DNA from 4 places in the Pseudoalteromonas sp. MIP2626 genome. Region 3 is predicted to be linked to each of the others. Evidence: predicted binding sites of a transcription regulator. Region 3 holds the regulator's gene; each other region holds the start of a gene.
The links. Region 3 encodes sigma-54, which starts transcription at its own class of promoters, with help from an activator protein. Its sites were predicted from a motif close to GTTGGCACGNNNNTNGNNT; they were not measured.
Positions count from the first base shown of each region.

Region 1: a site for sigma-54 is predicted at 1,567-1,585, ahead of dps (DNA starvation/stationary phase protection protein Dps). Genes of this name have one in related genera too.
Region 2: a site for sigma-54 is predicted at 2,380-2,398, ahead of HC000_RS10820 (DUF1328 family protein). Genes of this name have one in related genera too.
Region 4: a site for sigma-54 is predicted at 1,994-2,012, ahead of HC000_RS06695 (YggN family protein). Genes of this name have one in related genera too.

Region 1 is NZ_JAATTW010000028.1:1,602-6,071, reverse strand. It holds gene gss (bifunctional glutathionylspermidine amidase/synthase) at 1-1,352, shown strand, start outside; gene dps (DNA starvation/stationary phase protection protein Dps) at 1,648-2,163, shown strand; gene HC000_RS12005 (TonB-dependent receptor) at 3,022-4,470, shown strand, end outside.
Region 2 is NZ_JAATTW010000022.1:38,604-43,073, forward strand. It holds gene oadA (sodium-extruding oxaloacetate decarboxylase subunit alpha) at 1-1,537, opposite strand, end outside; gene HC000_RS10815 (OadG family transporter subunit) at 1,550-1,795, opposite strand; gene HC000_RS10820 (DUF1328 family protein) at 2,439-2,609, shown strand; gene HC000_RS10825 (hypothetical protein) at 2,675-2,866, shown strand; gene HC000_RS10830 (YcxB family protein) at 3,068-3,535, shown strand; gene csrA (carbon storage regulator CsrA) at 3,586-3,777, opposite strand; gene HC000_RS10840 (aspartate kinase) at 3,868-4,470, opposite strand, start outside.
Region 3 is NZ_JAATTW010000003.1:137,075-141,544, forward strand. It holds gene rapZ (RNase adapter RapZ) at 35-880, opposite strand; gene ptsN (PTS IIA-like nitrogen regulatory protein PtsN) at 902-1,354, opposite strand; gene hpf (ribosome hibernation promoting factor) at 1,359-1,646, opposite strand; gene HC000_RS03440 (RNA polymerase factor sigma-54) at 1,673-3,166, opposite strand; gene lptB (LPS export ABC transporter ATP-binding protein) at 3,236-3,961, opposite strand; gene lptA (lipopolysaccharide transport periplasmic protein LptA) at 3,958-4,470, opposite strand, start outside.
Region 4 is NZ_JAATTW010000009.1:58,168-62,637, forward strand. It holds gene HC000_RS06675 (AzlC family ABC transporter permease) at 1-470, shown strand, start outside; gene HC000_RS06680 (AzlD domain-containing protein) at 467-766, shown strand; gene HC000_RS06685 (glutathione peroxidase) at 858-1,349, shown strand; gene HC000_RS06690 (hypothetical protein) at 1,476-1,661, opposite strand; gene HC000_RS06695 (YggN family protein) at 2,050-2,844, shown strand; gene HC000_RS06700 (PLP-dependent aminotransferase family protein) at 2,966-4,408, opposite strand.

The DNA of each region.
Region 1 (4,470 bases), on a different contig from region 3:
ATTGGATTGAATGCTCTTATAACGATGCAACTATTTTAGGCTGGATGACCCAAACTGATCAAATTGAACACGCAGAACCTACCACTGAAATAAACACCGATTTATTTACAATAAAATCTAATTATATTGCCGATACAGGCCAAGCTGCAAAGTCATGGTTAAATATTGCTAATGATGACGAAGCCGCCTATGTAGACATGATGCAAGGCCACAAGCTTACCTCCAATGCAGAGGATCAACATAGCTACTTTACTATTTCACACACAGCCCAACAAGCCATTGAGCACGCCACTAATGAGCTGCATGGCTTATTTATGCATGCCACCGATTATGTGTTACAGCACCCTGAGCTATTAAAAAAGTTTAATTTACCTGAAGTAGTACTCAATAAAATTCGTCAATCGTGGGATAACCGCTTAAATCAATTGATCACCAGTCGCTTTGACTTTGCACTAACCCCCGCAGGCTTAAAAGTGTATGAATACAACTGCGACTCCGCTTCGTGTTATATGGAAAGCGGTAAAGTTCAGGGTAAGTGGGCAAAGCACTTTGGGGTTAAAACGGGTATTGATGCAGGGCAAGATTTATTTAAAGACTTAGTAAAAGCATGGCGAAAAAGTGAAGTAAAAGGTTTAGTTCATATTCTTCAAGATGACGACCCAGAAGAGCATTACCATGCTTTATTTATGAAAGAAACAATTGCGGCAGCAGGCTTTGAGTGCAAAATTATTATTGGTTTAAGTACTCTGTCTTGGGACGACTTTGGCAATATAATTGATGCCGATGGCAATAAACTTAATTACGTATGGAAAACCTGGTCGTGGGAAACAGCACTTGAGCAAATTCGTGATGAATGCGAGGCTGATCAAGCTCAAAATCATAATTTTGAGCCGCAATGGCAAGCAGGCGCAACCCCGCGGTTGGCTGATGTATTATTGCGTAAAAATGTCATGGTTTTTGAACCATTATGGACACTGATCCCCAGTAATAAAGCAATCTTACCTGTGCTGTGGAGTTTATTTCCTAATCATAAATATTTGCTCAATACCGCGTTTGAGCTCAGTGATGAATTATTACAAACCGGCTATGTAGTAAAACCCATTGTTGGCCGCTGTGGAGCAAATATTCAACTAGTCGATCAGCAACAACAAACCATTGAGGAAACCGCCGGACACTTTGCATCCCAAGAGCAAATATATCAGCAATTATTTGCACTACCAAAAGTAGACGATTACTTTGTACAAATATGCAGCTTTACCACAGCAGGTAAATATTCTGGTGCGGGTGTGCGAGTTGATAAAAGCATGATTATTAATGGCCATAGTGACTGTATGGCGCTGCGAATTGAGTAACTCGTAAAATTAATAAGCAGCACTTTGTAGGGCTTAGTTGCAGGACTTAGCAATTAAATATAATAACTAAGCCCATTAACTATGATATTTATTACACTGTGCATAATTTACAAAAAAGTGCACAGTTTTCAAATATGTAATACTTAACATCACTCTCCCCCTCAAATAAAAACTCTATCTAATTGTATATAAACAACTTTATTTTAATTTACTTCTCGGCATGGCGATTGCTTTAAATAAAGTAAAGTATGTTCATATAGTAATTAATGGGCAAAATAATTAAGTAGGAGAAATTATGAGTAATAGTAACAAAACAGCTAAATTTACCGCTCCAGGTATGAGTAACGATTCAGCAGAAAAAACTATCGCTACGCTCGACAACCGTATGGTTGCGCTAATTGACTTACAACTTACCCTTAAACATATTCACTGGAACGTGGTTGGCCCTAATTTTATTGGCGTGCATGAAATGCTAGACCCACAAGTTGCGGTTGTACGTGAAATGACAGACACCATCGCAGAGCGCATTGCAACGCTAGGTGGCGTACCTGTTGGTACGCCAAAATCAATTGTTGATCGCCGTACATGGGATGAGTACTCAATTGGTAAAGCCCTTGTTACCGAACACTTAAGTGCACTCGATAATGTGTATAGCGGTATTAATAGCGATCATCGTAAAGCCATAGATACGCTTGCTGATCTTGATCCGGTTTCTGAGGACATGATCACCAGCCAACTAGCCGAGCTAGAGCAATTTCAATGGTTTATTCGTGCTCACCTTGAATCATCAACAGGTGAACTACAAAAGTAGATCCACTGTTATAACTGGCATAAATAACTAAATATTTATTGTTAGTTAATAATTTAAAATTAAAAAAGCCCGCATTATTTAATAATGCGGGCTTTTTAAGTGCTAATAGCTTAATAAAATAATAACCTACTAAGCTAATTACACGCCTATGTAGCTAAATATCTGCATTTTGCTCTTAAAAAGTTACCCCCAAGTAGCCACTAAATAATGGCACGCTCAGCAAACAAATTAAAAATAAAACCAAATTCCTCCCGATTAAACCCTCGTACATCTGCATTTAAATTTTATACTATTAATACCAGCCAATACTTTATTGATACCAGCAAAAAAACAGGTTAACCAATTTTATTTTAAACTTAAAGTAAAAAACAACAAAGCCATTACCAGCAAGTGATTTATATTTCTTATTTTAAATAAACGCTTCACATCCCTCTGTAAGTAAACTTCTTTTTATCGCCTTGGCACTAATTAGCACTTTTTTATCTAAAGTAATGAGTTTTTTATAGGTTAAAACCCCAAACCTCCCAAACAAGTGAGGTTAAATTTACCGTATTTTTAAAAATTATAATTAATAAATAGCAATAACAAACCTATATACCAACATTAAATTAAACTTTTTAACTGCGATTACAAAATAAATTAAAAACATAACTTGTTAAATTTGTTAAATATTAAACAAAAAAAACAACCGCAATTGTAATACCAAATTCACATTACTGGTAAACAAAGCTTGAAATTAAAACTTAATTGGACTAATTTTAACCACACTTTAAGTATTACCAAAAAAAAGCAAAGCACCTAAAAATTGGTAGACCAAAACACATCATCAACACACAATTACCCAAACGGGAGAGATACATGAAGCTTAATCGAATTACTTCCTCACTAATCAATAAACAACATAAAAGTAATCCTGCACTTATTAGCGCGGCCGCACTTATTTTAATGACATCATCTACTTTAGCTGCACAAGAGTCTGAAAACACCTCAGCTACAGCAGATAAAAACATAGAGGTTATTGAAGTAAAAGGAATTCTTAACAGTATGAAAGCCGCTGCAATGCTTAAACGTACTGACGGTCGTATTGTTGATGCTGTTGTTGCAGAAGACATTGGTAAATTACCAGACAATAACATTGCCGAAGCCCTGCAACGTATTACTGGCGTATCTATTAATTCTGACTTTGGTGTGGGTGATAGTGTTTCGATTCGTGGTTTACCGCAAAACCGGGTTGAATTAAATGGTCGCTCTACTATTGGCGATTCTCGTGATGGCATTAGCCTTCAAGATTTTCCATCAAGTTTCTTAAAAACGGTAGAAGTTGTTAAGTCGCCAACTGCCGATATGATTGAAGGTGCGCTTGGTGGTACGGTTAGTTTAAGAACAGTGCGCCCATTAGAATTAGATAAACTAACAGCAGCTATGTCGTTAGATGCAGAATACGCAGATAAAACCGAAAACGTAGCGCCAATATTTAGTGGATCTGTTGGTAATAATTGGGACTTTGATGAAATGGGTACGTTTGGCGCTATTGTCATGGTTTCATATCAAGATCGTGAAATTCGCCAAGACGAAACGTCTAGCCGCGTAAAGCCTCAAGACATATTAATTAACGGTCAAGAAGGAAATACAGCAAGCGGTAACGCCATCGTCAGAGATGAGCACAGTATTGAGCAATATGTAGAAAAACGTGAACGTACTGCTGTAAATTTATCACTTCAGTGGGCACCACAGTCGGGTAATGGCATGATGTACCTTGATTTAAGTGGCACTAAGCGCTCTGGTGAGCAAGCTGGTAACTCTATTTTAGGTGTAGCAGGTTCACTATCAACAGATGCAAACACCACACAAGACGCTAACGGCGTAAATAACTATACGTTAACTAACGAATTTGGCATTCCTAAAACATACAGTGACTTTCGTGATACTGACTCGTTTTCAAATGCACTTGGTGCAGAATGGAACCTTACCGATAGCATCAAAATTTCTGGTGAAGTTGCTGTTGCATCGTCAAAAAGCATAAGACCTGACTCAGAATTTACATTACGTCCAATCGAAAAATCGACGTTTGAAGCCAGTGGCGGTGTTGATTTAGTAAATAATTTATATGATGGCGCATTTTCACAAGACGGTAATCGCTTACCAAGCATTATACATTCAGATCCAACTGCATTTACTAATCCACAAAATTTAGCATTAAGAACATTCAAAAGCGAAGATAGAAAAACCAATAATGATGAAACAGCGGTTCGTTTTGATATTGAAATGTTTGAGCCGCTAAGCAGTGCAAACTGGATCTCTAAAGTA
Region 2 (4,470 bases), on a different contig from region 3:
CTGAGTCTTTTAATGTAACTTCTTTAAGCTCGCCGCCTTGAGCTACAACAACGTCGTAAACCTTACCGTCTACTTTTACGCTGTATTGCTCAGCTTTAACGCTGTTGTTATTTGAAGCTGATTTAGAGGGAGCTTTATTACTTTTATCTTCAACACAAGGAACTGGCTCAAATGCATCTGGGTTGTTACGGTTTTTAATAAACTTCAAACCAACCTGTGGGAATAATGCATACGTTAGTACGTCATCAATTTGCTCATCAGCAAGAGTTAAACCTTGCTCTTGTACTTCTTTTAATAATTCAGCCTCAAGCGTTGCAAGCTCAGGTGCAATATTATCTGCAGGACGACAAGTAATTACCTCTGCTCCATCAAGCACACGCTCTTGTAGCTCTTTATTCATAGGTGCTGGTGTTAGGCCATATTCACCTTTTAATACGCCAGCTGTTTCTTTAGTAATTGTTTTATAGCGCTCACCCGTTAGTACATTAAGTACCGCTTGAGTGCCTACAATTTGCGACGTTGGTGTAACAAGCGGTAAAAAGCCAAGATCTTCACGTACACGTGGGATCTCAAGTAAAACTTCATTAAGCTTATCTGCTGCGCCTTGCTCTTTAAGCTGGTTTTCCATGTTAGTTAACATGCCACCAGGTACTTGCGCGAGTAAAATACGGCCATCAACCCCTTTTAAGCTACCTTCAAATGCCGCGTATTTTTTACGTACATCTCTAAAGTAAGCAGCAATTTCTTCAAGGTGATTTAAATCAAGCTCAGTATCACGCTCAGTCCCTTCAACTATCGATACAATAGTTTCAGTTGCGGTGTGTCCGTAAGTCATACTCATAGATGAAATTGCGGTATCAAGCATATCAATGCCTGCATCAATCGCTTTTTGATAAGTCGCAGTACTTAAACCTGTTGTGGCGTGGCACTGCATTGCAATTGGAATAGATACAGTTTCTTTTAGTGCTTTAATTAGTTTTTCAGCATCGTACGGCTTTAATAAACCCGCCATATCTTTAATACAAATTGAATGACAGCCTAAATCTTCCAACTGCTTAGCTAGCGTTAACCACATATCAAGCGTATGAACAGGGCTTACTGTATAAGAAATAGTCCCTTGGGCATGTGCGCCTACTTTTATAGCCGCTTTAATTGCCGTTTCAAGATTACGTACATCGTTCATTGCATCAAATATACGAAATACATCAACGCCATTTTTATGGGCACGCTCTACAAATTTTTCTACTACATCGTCAGCATAATGGCGGTAACCTAATAAATTTTGACCGCGTAATAGCATTTGCTGTTTAGTATTTGGCATCGCTTTTTTTAGTGCGCGAATACGCTCCCAAGGATCTTCACCTAAATAACGAATACACGAATCAAACGTAGCTCCACCCCACGACTCAATAGACCAATAACCTGCATCATCAAGCTTTTTTGCAATCGGTAGCATATCGTCAAGGCGCATACGAGTTGCTAACAATGATTGATGCGCATCACGTAGTACCAGTTCTGTTAATTTTAATTTAGCCATTTAAGTGCTCCTTTAATTATTGTTTGTTTTGTACTGAGCAATGGCAGCACTAATTGCGGCGATGTGCTCATTAGGCACACCTTGTGATTTAAAAGACGGTGTTCTGGCAGGCATTGCAAGCTCAGGCTCTGCAAAGCGAGATACCAGCTTAGACATAACCGTAACGCAGGTAATTAATAATGACAGAAACACAAACACCCCCACCATACCGGTTAGCATTAAGTTGCTTGCTGTTGTAAGTAAAGCAGCGATATCCATTTTCCTCTCCTATAAAACTTATACCGAAATCAAAATAAAAAATCATTTTACGTAAATAATTATTCACCGAATAATAACAAAAAACAGTGTTTTGTCTATAGCCTGTAAATTGGTAAAACCAATTTAAACAAAACTAACATGCTATTAATTAACTTAACACTACAAAAAGGACTAGATACGCGCTATTACATAGATAATAAAAATAGTGAATATAAATAAAAGTTATATAGGCGACCTAAAAACCGTTAATAATGCACTTAAAGTAAAGCGTTAACAGTTCTATTAGCATAAAGTAATTTCACCACTGGTAATTGGTCTTACCAAATATATTTGTTAATTATTCAACCATTTAAATAGCCGCTGTTATTAAGCCCGCTATGCTCGCAAGTCTCGAACTGCAATTTAATAGCTCTTAAACTCAATTCTAAAAATCAATATGCGCTAACTTCTCTTATAAAAAACTAACATCCATAATCACTTGTATCAGTATGAATAAATTACATAGCAAAGCGTAAAACTTACCATTGAGTGCACGCTGAAATAACACAAACAAAAACAAACTATTGATTTAAAAGTAAAAAAACATTGGCACGTAACTCGCATCATATCCATTGAGCAAATTTGATAAACCAAGGAGAATACAATGTTACGCTGGACAATCACTTTTTTAGTAATTGCTTTAATTGCTGCAGTGTTAGGTTTTGGTGGTATAGCAGGCGCCGCAGCGGGTATTGCAAAAATTATATTTTTTATATTTTTAATACTTTTAGTTATATCTTTAGTATCGGGTGCCCTACGTGGCAAAAAGCCCTAGGTAACAAACTAAAGTTTTAAACTAATTAAAAATCATTTAAATCAAAATTTACAAGGAATTACATTATGAATTCGACAACTTTAAGAGCAGCACTAATTGGCCTATTCGCAAGTTTATTTATTATGGGCTGTGAAGATAACCACGCAGAAGATGCTGGTGAACGTATTGACGAAGCAGTAACTGACGTGCAAAACAAAGTTGAAGATGCATGTGAAGAAGTAAAAGAAGGTGTAAATGCAGAAGAAACTAACTGTTAATTCTTCTAATTTATTAAAAAAACGGCTCTAAAATGAGCCGTTTTTTTATGCGTGTAATAAAATAACACCTAAACTTAAGATTGGATCTGATAAATAATAAACGCCAATATCTTTATCTATTATGCAGTTATTTATTATATAACTGCGCATTTACTGGTTAGCTTGTTAAAATGCATATAATTATGTTTTAAGAACTCCTATATGACACTTACAACAACCTATACGCTTGATAAGCCTTATTTTTATGAGTGCTTTGACGAATCAGTTGCACATAGCAAGCGCGCGCAACCAAAATATTTTTTATTGGTACTATTAATAGCACTTGGATTATTTGGGATTTATGGTTTAGACGATCATTACCTAGGATCTTTTCTGATCATGGTTGCGGTGCTCGAATGTATTGCCTTTTATTATCGCCGACCTTGGTGGGTTACTAGACAAATGCTAAGTAAAGCCTCGGGATCTGAGGTCACCCTTACTCTTGACGAAGAAGGGATTAAATCGAGTAACTTTTATAAAAACACCCAACTTCTGTGGTCAGATATTAACGAAGTTATAACCACAGAGCGCGGCATACTATTAAAAAACAAAAAAGGTATGCAGTATATATCCAAGCACATATTAACTGCCGAAACACTTAATTTTATACACAAAAAAGCCACTCAGTGAGTGGCTTTTGGCAATAACTCAGTATGTAACTAAGTTATGTACATTGCTGATTAAGCATTGCCAGGTTCAGGGTTAGACTTTTCAGCTTGAATACGCATGTAAATCTCTTCACGATGCACTGAAACGTCTTTTGGTGCGTTAACACCGATTCGAACTTGATTCCCTTTAACACCTAGAACAGTAACGGTTACTTCGTCACCGATCATTAGGGTTTCACCTACTCTACGAGTTAGTATTAGCATTCTTTTGCTCCCTTGTTCCAATAAAATTATAAGATTCCGCTAGAACATTTTAATGAAAATTAGACTGAAAAGTAAGTAAAACCTATCAATCTATTCATTTTCTGTTAAAAATATCTTATGTAATGCACGAACAGCCAACTCTAGGTATTTTTCATCTATTAAAACCGATATTTTAATTTCTGATGTAGACACTAAAATAACATTAATATTTTCTGCAGCTAATGCATCAAAAAATAAACTAGCAACACCCGAATGTGACTTCATACCCATACCAACAGCAGATACTTTAGCTACTGTTGTTAACCCAAAAATATTTTGTGCTGTTAACTGAGCTTGCTGCTCTGTTAAAACGTCTAATGCATGTAAATAATCATTTGTATGTACAGTAAAAGCATAGTCTACTTTGTCAACATTATGATTAACTTGATTAATCATATCTATTTCGATGCCGTTATCTGCAAAAAGTTTCAAAATCTTTGCAAGATATTGTGTACCACTCAGTACACCCTCTACATTTATCAAACATTCATCACGATTAAACGCAATACCCGAAACGACATTGCCAGGCATATCGCTCTCCTCAAAACTAATCAATGTACCAGCATCAGGGTAAAAACTTGATAGCACCCTAAGTGGCACATTGTGTTTTCCTGCTGCTTCAACTGAACGAATATGCAATACTTTGGCCCCTAA
Region 3 (4,470 bases):
TACTTAAGCTGAACAGATGATTATTTAAATTGAATTATTTTTCTTGCTCGCGATGGCGAATTTTTACATTAGGGTGAGACATAGCAAAGCTTTCACCAATTGTTTGCGCTAAATAAACTGAGCGGTGCTGACCACCAGTACAACCAATAGCAATGGTTAAATAACTGCGATTATTACGCTCTAGGTGTGGTAACCACGTTTGTACAAAGGTTTGAATTTGCCAAGTGAATTTTTGCACAATACTATGACTAGCTAAATAATCTTTTACTGGTTGATCTAATCCAGTTAAAGGCTTGAGCTCCGGTTCCCAGTGTGGGTTTGGTAAAAAACGCGCATCAAAAACATAATCAGCACCTTTGGGAATACCATGCTTAAAGCCAAACGACTCAAAGGTAATGATAAGCTGTTTGTCTTTTTTACCGAGTATGGTTTCACGCATAGATTCAGCAAGTTGATGCACACTTAAATCGGTTGTATCAATGACATGATCAGCCCGCGTTACGAGTACATCGAGTAATTCTTTTTCCTTTTTTATTGCTAAATCTAGCGGTAGCGAATCAATCGAAAGCGGGTGCAAACGACGCGTTTCTGAATAACGGCGGATTAACGTTTGATCGTCGCTATCTAAATAAAATAACGTTGGTTTAGCAAAGTCGGGCAAGTACTCAAGAATATCGTTAAACTGCTGCTGATCTTTAGGCAGGTTACGCACGTCTATACTAACGGCTATTTTATCGTAGTTATCAGAGACACTGCGCACTAATGAAGGCAGCAAATTTACCGGAATATTATCTACACAATAGTAACCTAAATCTTCTACAACACGTAAAGCAACTGACTTACCAGAACCTGATCGGCCACTTATAATAATTAATTCCATTTACCACCCCTTTATTAGTAACTAGGATTGATCCAAAATAACTTGGTATAACGCTTCATCAGACTTTGCCGCACGCAATTGCTTACAAAACTCTTTATCGTTTAGTTTATCAGCTATTGTGGCTAGTGTTTTCAAGTGCTGCTGGTTATCGCCATCGGGCACTATAAGCGCAACAAAAATATCAACTGGACGATTATCAATTGCATCAAAATTAATAGCGGTTTCGCTTATTAAAATTAAGGCAAGAGGCTCTTGTGCCCCGCTCATACGGCCATGTGGAATTGCTATTCCTCGGCCAATACCGGTACTACCTAGCTTTTCTCTTGCCAATAAAGCAGTGAGAATATCTTGCTGAGGTAAATACGGCATTTTTTTATGCGCGAGTTCACTGATGAATTCTAAAATTCTTTTTTTACTATTAAAAAGGACCACAGCTTTGCTGCAGTCCTGGCATATAAGTGAGCTTAATTTCATAGTGTTAGTGTCGAGCAAACTTCTCTTTGTGTTTAATTACTTGACGATCGAGTTTGTCAATCAACGAGTCAATGGCAGCGTACATATCTTGGTGTTCGGTCGATGCAAATAGCTCAGCGCCACTTACAAAAATTGTTGCTTCAGCTTTTTGACTTAATTTTTCTACATCGAGAATAACATGCACATTAGTTATGTGATCTGAGTGTCTTTGCAGCTTTGCAAATTTATTATTTACATAGTCTCTTAATGAGTCTGTAATGTCTACATGACGACCAGTTAAGTTTAGTTGCATCAGCATTTTCCTCTTTGTTGTACGTCTTAAATCAAGCTTTTACGTTGATTCGACGGGGGAATAGCCAGAGATTCGCGATATTTTGCAATTGTCCGTCTAGCTACTTTAATTCCTTGCTCAGCCAATATATCTGCAATCTTGCTATCACTCAATGGTTTGGCTAAGTTTTCTGCAGCTATCAACTTTTTAATCAGGGCACGTATGGCAGTTGATGAACATTCGCCACCATTTTCGGTGCTTACATGGCTTGAAAAAAAGTACTTAAGCTCAAAAATGCCACGTGGAGTGTGCATATATTTTTGCGTAGTGACCCGTGAAATAGTCGACTCGTGCATTTCAACTATTTCGGCAACATCGTTTAATACCATAGGTTTCATGGCTTCTGGGCCATGTTCAAAAAACGCTTGTTGCTGCTTAACAATACAATTAGTTACTTTCAGGAGTGTTTCGTTTCTACTTTCTAGGCTTTTAATAAACCATTTAGCTTCTTGTAAGTGCGAGCGAATAAATTGGCTGTCACCGCTGGATTTTACTGTACGAGACATAGCCGCATATTGGCTGTTAACACGTATTTTTGGCATGCTATCTGGGTTTAGCTCTACCACCCAGCGGCCTTTTATTTTTTTAACAGACACGTCAGGTATAACGTATTCAGACTCTTCTCTGACAATAGTATCCGCAGGCTTAGGATTAAGCGTATGAATAAGTGTCATTATTTCTTTAAGCTCTTCTTCTTTGAGCTTAGTTTTTTTCATTAACGTACGATAGTCGCGAGCAGCGAGTAAATCGATATGATCAGTTAACACCATTTTTGTTTCGTTAATATAAGGGGTGTCTTTATCAAATTGATTTAATTGAATGCATAAGCATTCTTGCAAGCTGCGAGCTGCAATACCAACAGGATCAAATAATTGAATGCGCTTTAGCACTGCTTCTATTTCATCTAGTTCTACTTCGTGTTCGTCGTCAGTTTCTTGGTTAAAGCTTGCTAAAAGGTCTTCGCAACTGAGGGTTAAAATACCAGAGTCATCTACGGCTTCAACGATAGCTATGGCAATAGCTTCGTCGGTAGGGCTAAAAGGGGTGAGCTGTAATTGCCACATTAAGTATTCATGCAGGGTTTCGGTTGATGCACCTTGATAAATAGATTCATCTTCAGGCATTGGCCCTGATGAAGAGGCAGGCGCTGCGCTCATATATTCATCCCATGATACATCCATGGCCATGTCGTCGCTTATGGTGTCTTTATTTAGTGCTTCACCGCTATCTTGCTCATACTCGCTTGGGGTGTCGTCAGCAGAGGCGCTAACAGTAATGTCATCTGCTTTTTGCTCGTTTTTACCTGCTGATTCTTCCGTGTAATCTTGTTCATCAACTTCAAGTAATGGGTTGCTATCAAGTGCTTCTTGTATTTCTTGCTGGAGATCCAAGGTACTAAGCTGCAATAAGCGAATAGCCTGTTGCAGTTGCGGAGTCATTGTAAGTTGCTGGCCCATGCGCAGCTGTAATGATTGCCTCATTTATCTCTAACAATCCTTATAAATTGATATGATTAATCTTAGCAGATGCTTATAGTAATAACATAAATATTACAGTTTGAACTGCTCGCCTAAATAAACATCACGTACTGTTTTATCGTTTAATACAAATTCAGGAGTACCAGATGCAATTAGCTCCCCATGAGAAACAATGTAGGCTTTTTCACAAACATCAAGGGTTTCCCTTACATTGTGGTCGGTAATTAGTACGCCAATACCACGATTTTTAAGGTGTTCTATAATTTTTTTAATATCGAGTACTGAAATAGGATCCACGCCAGCAAAGGGCTCATCAAGCAATATAAATTTAGGATCTGCAGCTAAAGCACGTGCTATTTCTACGCGGCGACGTTCACCACCAGATAGCGCCATACCTAAGCTGTCGCGAATATGTTGCAGGCTAAATTCGTCCAATAAACTATTTAGGGTTTCTTCCCTGGCTTGTTTATTTAGTTGCTTACGCGTTTCTAAAATAGCCATTAAATTTTGATACACAGTGAGCTTTCTAAAAATAGAAGATTCTTGTGGTAAATAACCAATACCTAAACGAGCACGGCTGTGCATAGGAAGTAAGGTAATATCGTTATCATCAATTAATATTTTACCTTTGTCGCTAGGTACTAAGCCTACAATCATGTAAAAGGTAGTGGTTTTACCTGCGCCATTTGGGCCAAGTAAACCAACAATGCTACCAGCTTTTACTTCAAGTCCTACATTTTTAACAACTTCACGGCCTTTATAGCTTTTTGCTAATAGCTCTGCTTTTAATGTACTCATGGCTGACCTTTATTGAGTTTTTGTTCTTTTTTTACGTCTACAGGCACTAAAATAGTGTGTACCCGATCAGTTGAGTTTTCATCTTTTTCAGCACTTATAAGCTGTTGCTCTATATCGTAGGTGATGCTTTTAGCCGTAATTTTTTGCCCAGCTTGAGAAATGTTTGCATCTCCTACTAGGGTTAAAAAACGTTTCGCTACATCGTAACGTACTTCGTTAGCGCTGGCGCTCATGACAGTACCATCTGCTTGCTTTTCTTCAAAATATGCAGGACTGCCCGTGGCAATTAATAGTTGTTTATTATCGCCAAGTTCGTCGCGCTTATGTACTTCTAAACGATCGGCGGTGATACGACGATTACCGTGAATTATCTCGACGTTTTTCTCAAAAATACCAACGTTTTCTTTTAGTTGGCCTTCTTGGCGGTCAGCACTAATAGAAATTTGATTAGCTAATGGGGAAGTACTTTGCTCTGCCGCATTACTATTAAATACAAGTATAAGCGATGG
Region 4 (4,470 bases), on a different contig from region 3:
TTAGCTCTCGGCATTTTTTATATGGCTTAGCGGTACGTCATAAAGTAATTGATCAACCTTTGCGCTGGCGTCTACCTGTAAGCTTTGTATTGACCGATGAGTTGTTTGCATTTTCGCACCACCCTAAAGCCTATCGTACAAAAATACGTTTAATTTACGCACTTAGCGCCGGTTTTAGCTTTTATATTGCATGGAATTTATGGACATTTATAGGCATTGTTGCTGGTACTATGCTCCCCGATTTAACCCATTTGGGCCTCGACTTTGCTATAGCCGCTACATTTATAGCTTTAGTTATTCCGGGTGTTAAAAGCCTCGCCTCACTCGTTACAGTTATAGTCGCAGGCATTAGCGCTACACTGTTTAAAAGTACCGGATTTGAGTTATGGCTGGTGAGCTCTGCATTACTGGCCATGAGCGCAGGATACTTTACAGCAAGAATAACTGCTAAAAAGGAGCGCAACTTATGATGACCACTATTTTACTAATGGCCTGTATTACCTTTTTTACCCGTTACTTATTTTTGCACCGCGCTTTACCCTTTAAAGTTGGGCCTAAAATGCAACAATTTTTAAGTTTTAGTGCACCAGCGGTACTTACGGCTATTTGGGTACCTATTGTATTTTTAAACGATGATGGCATTAATTTAAATTGGCAAAACCCTTATTTAAGTGCGGCTATAGTAGCTATTATTGTGGCTTATAAAACCCATAATATTTACTACACTACGATTGCGGGTATGGGATTATTTTTAATTTTAAATTAAAAAATAGTCTTAATATATACAACAACCATATTAAGCAATGTACTTAAAAGAGTAAATTGAGCATCAACAAAGATAAGGTAAAGCATAAATAATGCACAAGTTTCATCAGTTAAGCGCCACCAGTTTGCAAGGTAACACCATTAATTTTAGCGAGTTTGCTGGTAAAGTCGTGCTTATTGTAAACACGGCAAGCAAGTGTGGTTTTACCTACCAGTACGAGTCACTACAGGCTTTGCATAATAAATATGCTAGCCAAGGCTTAGTAATTTTAGGATTTCCGTGTAATCAGTTTAATCAGCAAGAACCCGGAGATGCACAGCAGATAGAGCAAGGATGTTTAATAAACTACGGGGTTAATTTTTTAATGGCCGCTAAAGTAGAGGTAAACGGAGAGCATGCTCATCCGGTATTTCGTTATTTGAAATCGACACAACCAGGCTTTTTAACTCGCAAAATAAAGTGGAACTTTACTAAGTTTTTAATCGCAGCAGACGGCTCACCAATTAAACGCTATGCACCCTTTACCAAGCCAGAAAAGCTAGAGCTCACCATTCAAAAAGCACTGCAACAAAGCAATAAGTAACGCCGCTTAAAAGTAATAAAGAGGCACACAGCCTCTTTATTGCCAATCTAATCAAAATTTAAACATACATAAATGCGTACATTTAGAGTCTAATTCACATTGGTACTTTAGTTATACTAGCGCAATTTAATCGGTGTAATCGCTTAAATCGTCTTCGCCTAGGTTTTTACGCAAGCGCTTTTGCTCAAGGTAGTCTTCCAACTTTTTCTTAACCTTTTGCTTGTTCTTATCGTGCTGATTACGCCCGAGCATTTCGTACTCGTCTTCAACAAAATCGTCATCTAGCGCATCGTAACTAAATGTCTTACCCACAACCCACTCCATAAAGTGTTTGAGACCAACCAAGGATTTTATAATCGCAATAATCGGTAAAATTAAAATGTTCGACACATAAAGTGCAATGCAGTTTAGCGCCAAAATAAAGCCATGTAGCTATCTTAAATAGCCTCCATGTCAATACTGTGAATAAATAGCGCTAAATTCGCTTTATGGAAAGTGAGAGTTTTTTATCGTATCGATAAATAAAATTAATTACTGCTCTAACTTTAGCCAATTTGACTAAAAAATAGTTTTTTTATAATAAACCTTTGCTATAGACAATACTAAAAATAAAACCAACCTATTGTTTAATATAATAAAAAAACATTGGCACTAAACTTGTTATTACTTATTTATCATCAATAAAAAACTGAGAATAAATATGAAAAAATTACTATTAATGAGCACTTTAATATGTGCACCTGCCGTTGTGGCACATAATGATAACGATTCAACAGTGTCATTTAATAATGAGCAATGTAATGTAGAATTTAAAAATGATGTACGTATTAAGCCTGACGAACTAGAGATTTTTACCGCCAATAAGCAAACTATGCAATTTAATACCAATGGCAATTTAACCATTAATGGTGAATCGGTAGCGCTTAATCATTCCCAGCAAAAGGCGCTAACTCAATATTCAGATAGTTTACGCACGCAATTACCCGAAGTAGCAAATATAGCCTTAGAAGGCGTTAAAATTGCCGGTGTTGCACTGCAAGAAGTTGCTAATGCTTTTAATATTGATGGCCTCGATAATATCTCATCGTTAATGGACGACATTAAACTTGAAGTACAAAATACTTTTTATCAACAAGACACCTTTGTTATGGGCCAGCAAAGCTTTAACCAATTTGGTGAAAACTTTGAGCAGCAGTTCGAACAACAAATAGAGACCGCTGTTGAGTCTGCTGTAATGCAATCTATGGGGAGTATTTTAGTTGCTTTAGGTTCTGAATTACTTGGCTCAGGAGGCGACATGCAAGCCTTTGAACAACGTATGGAAAATATGGGTACGCAAATAGAAGAAAAAGTAGAGCAGCATGCCGATGCGCTCGAAAAACGTGCCAATGCCTTATGCGAAAATTTTGCCAATATAGCTAAACAAGAAGAGCAGCTAGTAGTACAATTACCTGAACTTAAAGGTTACCAATTATTTAGCTTTAAACAAAACTAGTTTACAAACTTCACTTAGGTAATTATTTAACATCCCTTTGCAGCCGTTACGCTTAACTTAACGGCTGTTTTTTATTGTGCCGAAAAACTTGTTACAAGCTGTTGTTCCCCTTTAAATTAGGCTACTTTTTTGCTAGTAAGGTAAGTTTACCTAGTGTGACAATTGCTTGCTCTATTTGCTCACTCCACTGCACACCATAGCTTAGCCTTATACAGCTTTTGTATTTATTTGAAGCTGAAAATATCAACCCTGGAGTAATGCTTATACCTACCTCAAGCGCTAATGAAAATAGCTTTTGGCTATCATACTCGCAGCCTAAGTCTAACCAAATAACACAGCCACCTTGTGGATCGCTGATCCGTGTACCTTTTGGCATGGCTTGCTGTAAGCAACGTCGCATATGCTCTTTATTCGTACGTAAACGCTGCCTAAGTACTTTTAAATTACGATCGTATTCACCGCTAAAAACAAATTCTGATAACGTCCATTGATTAATTAGTGAGGTAGAACAACTCAATGCTCTTTTATAACGCCTAGCTTGCCCTGCAAATTTCCCCGCAATAAGCCAACCAACACGATAACTAGGGGCAGCCGTTTTAGAAAAAGACGAACAACTTAGCACCAAGCCTTTTTTGGAATACGCTATAGCAGGTGTACCTCGTTTGGGTGTAAAGTATAGGTCGCCATATACGTCATCTTCAATGAGCACTACGTTATGGCTTTCAACTAGTTCCACCAGCTGTTCTCGATTTTTATCTGGCATAAAACTACCAACCGGATTACTAATAGCCGTAGAAAATAAGCACGCTTTAATATCGTGCTCATTAAGCGCCTGCGCTAAATCGTTTAGCCAAATACCATTATCTGGGCATAAAGGTATTTCAAGTGCTTTAAGGCCTAAACTTTCTATTAACTCTATAATTCCGTGATAGCAAGGGCTCTCTATGGCCACTACATCACCGGGCTTAGTTACGCATTTGAGTGCAATTGCCAGTGCTTCTTGCGCACCATTAGTGATCACCATTTCATCCATATTAATGCCAATGCCAAAGTCTAAATAGCGATGAATAAGTTGCTTTTTTAACGGTGCATAACCATCCAGTGGCCCGTAATTAATAGCGTTACTACCGGCAAGCGTCATTACTCGGCGCATATTTCTGGCTAAGGCTTTATCGGTTGGTGCTGCAGCAACCGGGTTAGCGACTCCAAAAGGCACCACATGGGCCTGATGAATGGCTGTGTATACCTGCTCAATCAGCGCCTGCTTGTTTACAATCACGGGCTCGCGGCTCAGCTTAACCCGTTTTGGTAAGCTGCTTGCCATGTTAACGGCTTTTAAAAAGTAGCCTGACTTTTCGCGTGCCTCTATAACCCCTTGATCCTCTAGCGCTTGATAGGCCTGCTTTACCGTAGGAATACTTATATTAAGGTTGCTAGCCATTTTACGTAAAGACGGCAGTTTTTCTGAGGGCAATAAAGCCTGCTGAGCACTCATATCCCTGATCAGTTGAATAACTTGCTGGTACAAAAACTCATGACCTTGATGGCTAACCGCTTTTAAAATCATTACACCCTCAATCTGTATAGGTTACATATTCCATTTTCTGTATATGGTAAGTATACAGA